2 regions of the Desulfofundulus salinus genome follow, and region 2 is predicted to be linked to the other one. Evidence: a T-box and tRNA genes for the amino acid it is inferred to sense, from the RefSeq annotation. Region 2 holds a T-box; the other holds one or more tRNA genes.
What was found. A T-box is a leader RNA that pairs with one kind of tRNA and senses whether it is charged. The one in region 2 lies ahead of ileS (isoleucine--tRNA ligase), so its partner is inferred to be a tRNA-Ile.
Positions count from the first base shown of each region.

Region 1: it has a tRNA-Ile gene. The T-box ahead of ileS (isoleucine--tRNA ligase) is inferred to sense a tRNA for this amino acid. The anticodon was not compared.

Region 1 is NZ_RBWE01000001.1:871,378-873,833, forward strand. Features, by position in the region: gene dnaG (DNA primase) at 1-135, shown strand, start outside; gene rpoD (RNA polymerase sigma factor RpoD) at 156-1,256, shown strand; tRNA gene D7024_RS04445 (tRNA-Ile) at 1,369-1,444, shown strand; tRNA gene D7024_RS04450 (tRNA-Glu) at 1,580-1,655, shown strand; tRNA gene D7024_RS04455 (tRNA-Val) at 1,659-1,734, shown strand; gene D7024_RS04460 (CaiB/BaiF CoA transferase family protein) at 2,010-2,456, shown strand, end outside.
Region 2 is NZ_RBWE01000001.1:2,112,417-2,114,872, forward strand. Features, by position in the region: gene ileS (isoleucine--tRNA ligase) at 1-1,270, opposite strand, end outside; T-box leader at 1,337-1,578, opposite strand; gene D7024_RS10840 (M20 family metallopeptidase) at 1,754-2,456, opposite strand, start outside.

The DNA.
Region 1 (2,456 bases), 1.2 Mb from region 2:
ACCATTCAAAGAAATAATATACAGGAAGAAAGAGAAAGACTGGTACAGGAACTGGCTGAGGCCGAAAGGGTTGGCGATCAGGGGCGTATAGCCCGGATTTTAAGTGATCTGCAAAGTCTACTACAGACCCGGTAAGCCCTTGTTGGAAAGGGGGAATGAGCAAATTGGGGGACGAATTGAGCAAACTTGAATGTGTCAGAGAATTAATCGAAAAGGGTAAAAAACGGGGCGTCCTCACTTACAGTGAGATCATGGATACCCTGCAGGGGGTAGATTTAACACCGGAACAAATTGACGACATTTATGAAAAATTAGCCGGCATGGGTATCGAAGTGGTGCCGGAAATTCCGGACCTGGAACCTATAGACGACGCCGTTATGGAGCCGCCGGCAGAAGAAGATGTGGACCTTTCCATTCCCGAAGGGGTTGCCATAGACGATCCCGTAAGGATGTATTTGAAGGAGATCGGGCGCATTCCTCTGTTGACTCCGGAAGAAGAAATAGAATTGGCCAAGCGCATGGAACAGGGAGATGAGGAAGCAAAACGGCGTTTGGCGGAAGCCAACCTGCGTTTGGTGGTCAGCATAGCCAAGCGTTACGTAGGCCGGGGCATGCTCTTTTTGGATCTGATCCAGGAAGGCAACCTGGGACTGATCAAGGCGGTAGAAAAATTTGACTATCGCAAGGGATATAAGTTCAGCACCTATGCCACGTGGTGGATCCGTCAGGCCATCACCCGGGCTATTGCCGATCAGGCCAGGACCATCCGGATCCCGGTGCACATGGTGGAAACCATCAACAAGCTGATCCGGGTTTCCCGCCAGCTTTTGCAGGAACTGGGCCGGGAACCAACCCCGGAGGAAATTGCCAGGGAGATGGGCATTTCCGAGGAAAAGGTGCGGGAGATCATGAAAATAGCCCAGGAGCCCGTTTCCCTGGAAACGCCCATCGGGGAGGAAGAAGATTCTCACCTGGGGGATTTCATCGAGGACCAGGATGCCCGGGCGCCGGCGGAAGAGGCCTCTTATACTCTCCTGCGGGAGCAACTGGAGGAGGTTCTTAAAACCCTCACCGACCGGGAACAAAAAGTGCTGCGCCTGCGCTTTGGGCTGGACGACGGCCGCGCCCGCACTTTAGAGGAAGTGGGGCAGAAGTTTGGGGTGACCCGGGAACGGATCCGGCAAATTGAGGCGAAAACCCTGCGCAAGCTGCGGCATCCCAGCCGGAGCAAGAAGCTTAAAGATTACTTAGATTAAAACACCAGCCCCGGTATAATTTTTCTCCACAAAGCCATTGACCGGGGCTGTGTTTTTATGTATAATCATTTATGCACCGTTCTCCAGTCTCACATCTCATATCTTAATTTGTGGGCCTATAGCTCAATTGGTAGAGCATCCGGCTCATAACCGGCTGGTTCCAGGTTCGAGTCCTGGTGGGCCCACCAAAATGGAAGTCGGAGGTCGGAAGTTGGAGGTCAGAGAAATTATCGTTGATTTTTATGCCATTTTTTATTGCCGTGGTAGGTATGGTCGGCAATTAATTTCTGACTTCTGACTTCCGACGACTGACGACAGATTACGGCCCCATGGTCAAGTGGTCTAAGACACCGCCCTTTCACGGCGGTAACGCGGGTTCGAATCCCGCTGGGGTCACCATACGGGCGATTAGCTCAGCTGGGAGAGCACATGCCTTACAAGCATGGGGTCGGCGGTTCAAATCCGTCATCGCCCACCAGTGAAATCAAGGCCTCCCTGAATGGGAGGCTTTCTCTTCTATAGAAGATAGCTGGATGGATTGCGAAAAGGCAAATTGCACACTTTCGCACACCGGTAAAACCAGGGTCCCCTTGAATAAGGGGGCTCTTTTTTTTCTTTCTAGCGCTTTAAATCTCTCAAGAATATTAAGTAAAAATTTTTTGTCATAACAGCAGGAAAAAACAAATATTTGTCTAAATGATAACTCATCTATTGGAACCCATTTTATTATTTGGAACAAGGAGGGGAGACAGTATGGCGGCGGAAAAGAAGGAAAAGTTGCCCCTGGAAGGGATCAAGGTACTGGATATTTCCCGCGTCCTGACGGGGCCTTTCTGCACCATGATTCTGGGTGATCTGGGGGCGGAAGTGATCAAGGTGGAAATGCCCGGGGTCGGCGATGAGACCCGGAGCTGGGGCCCTCCCTTTATTAACGAAGAAAGCGCCTATTTCTTAAGCGTCAACAGGAACAAAAAAAGCATTACCGTCAACATGAAATCGCCCAAAGGGCGGGAAATCATCTACAAGCTGGCCAAAGAAGCCGATGTGATGATTGAAAACTTCCTGCCCGGAACGGTGCAGCGCCTGGGTGTAGATTATGAGCGGATTAAAGAAATTAACCCGCAAATTATCTACTGTTCCCTGTCCGGTTATGGGCAGGACGGCCCCTACCGCGATCACCCCGCTTACGACCTGTTGATG
Region 2 (2,456 bases):
CCAGAGCTTTCTGGCGAAAGCCCTCAATAGAAGCAAACCATTGTTCCGTAGCCCGGAAAAAAACCGGCCTTTTACAACGCCAGCAGTGGGGGTACTGGTGGTTTATGGTATCGCTTTTAAGCAGTTTACCCCTGGCCCTTAACTCGGCAATGATGCCCTCGTTGGCGTCCGTATAAAACTGTCCGGCAAACTGCCCCGCTTCCCCGGTAAAACGCCCCCGGCCGTCAATAGGAGACAGGATGGGCAAACCGTAGCGCTGCCCCACCAGGTAGTCTTCGTGGCCGTGGCCCGGAGCAGTGTGCACGCAGCCGGTACCGGCATCCAGGGTAACGTGATCCCCTAAAATGACCAGGGAATCCCGTTCAATAAAGGGATGCCCCAGAACCACGCCCTCCAGGTCACTGCCGGCAAACTCTTCTTTAATGGTCCAATCATTGAGTCCCACAGCCCGGGCAAAAGAAGGCAGCAGTTCTTTAGCCACCACATATTCCTCTTCCCCGGAGGCCACCAGAACATAGGTAAAATCGGGATGCAGGCAAACGGCCACGTTGGCAATTAACGTCCAGGGAGTGGTAGTCCAGATGACCACCTGGCTGCCCGCCGGCAAACGCCCCTTTCCATCCTTTACGGGAAAACGAACATAGATGGACGGGGACTTTTTATCCTGATATTCCACTTCCGCCTCAGCCAGGGCCGTTTCACAGGTGGCACACCAGTAAACGGGTTTTAAGCCCTTGTAAATGTAACCCCGGCGGGCCATTTCCCCGAAGACGCCAATTTGCGCCGCCTCATAGTGGGGCATCAGGGTGAGATAGGGATGCTCCCAGTCTCCACGCACGCCCAGGCGCTTAAACTCCTGCCGCTGGACGTCCACAAATTTCAAGGCGTATTCCCTGCACTTGTGCCGGAACTCCACCGGGTGAACGGCATGCCGGTTTAACCCCAGGTTTTTAATGGCCTGCTGTTCAATGGGCAACCCGTGGGTATCCCAGCCAGGCACATAGGGGGCATCGTAGCCGGCCATGGAGTGATACTTGATTACAATATCCTTGAGCACCTTGTTCAGGGCAGTCCCCAGGTGGATGTGCCCGTTGGCGTAGGGCGGCCCGTCATGCAGAATAAACTTGGGCCGGCCGGCATTTTTTTGCTGTACGAGGCGGTAAATATTAATTTCATCCCAGAATTTTAAAATCTCCGGTTCCCGTTGGGGCAGATTGGCCCGCATGGGAAAATCGGTTTTGGGCAGGTTTAAGGTCTGGCTGTAATCCATCAGTAACCACCCCAGTTTACGTATAATAGCTCAAGTGTGTCCGGCTAAAATAGAAAAAATCCCGCCCCAAGGGACGGGATTTTCCCGCGGTACCACCCTTATAGACAGGTTAACGTTCACTAACCTGTCCCCTCGTTTTGCCGGTAACGGCGGCCAGCCGTCCGGGCCTACTAAACGGGGGTAATCCCGCCGTTCAGCCGGCGCCTCCCGGGTGATTTTCGCCATGGTTTCCTGTACCCGGTTTCCAGCTTCCCCGGGCTCTCTGCAACAGGAGGGACCTGGCTACTCGTCCCGCTCACAGGCTTTGCAACATAAGCTTTTGCAACATAAACAACAAGTATTATACACAAAAAATAGGGATCAGGTCAACATGCCTGGGCCATTCCCCAGTAGGATCTCCAAGCTTTGGTCAATGGCCTAACTTTGCTCCCACTGTTTATATGGGCCTCGCACTTCAATGCTCATCCTTGGATTCTGAATTTTTTATCTTAAGTATTCAATAGCAAAATTACAATAAAAACCTATTGCCTCAAGGAGCTTTGAAATTTCTATATACTCATTTGGCTGATGTGCCAGCCTGGCCTCTCCCGGCCCGAATATGAAGAAGGGTAGTTTTGTGGGAGGAATTAAGACTGCCGCATCAGTATAGTAGCTAACCCCCTCTATTGCAACTTCCCTCCCCAAGGTCTGGCTGGCAACTTTTTCTCCCATCTTTACAAGTTCATGGTTCATAGGGGTATCAACGGAAGGCCTATCATTTATAATTTCTACTTCAGCTTCAAGACCTTGTTCTTCCAATATGTCCTGTATGTCCCTCAGTATTTCCTGATGAGCCATTCCCGGTACAGTACGTATATCCACCGTCAGCACACACTTATCGGGAACAACATTGGTTTTTATACCGCCGGAGATTGTCCCTATATTTAACGATGGTTTACCCAATAAAGGATGCTCCATGAATCTGAAATTATATCGTTGTAGTTCGTTAATCAAAGTGTTCATCATCAGGATGGCGTTTTTCCCTTCCTCAGGCATAGAGCCATGGGCGGTCTTACCGTAGGTAGTTATCTTTAACCACAAGGCCCCTTTCTCCGCAACATAAATATTGTTATTGCTAGGTTCACCAATTATTACTGCCCCTACTTTATTCAAAACACCGCCCTGCAGGAGACGCTTGGCGCCCACG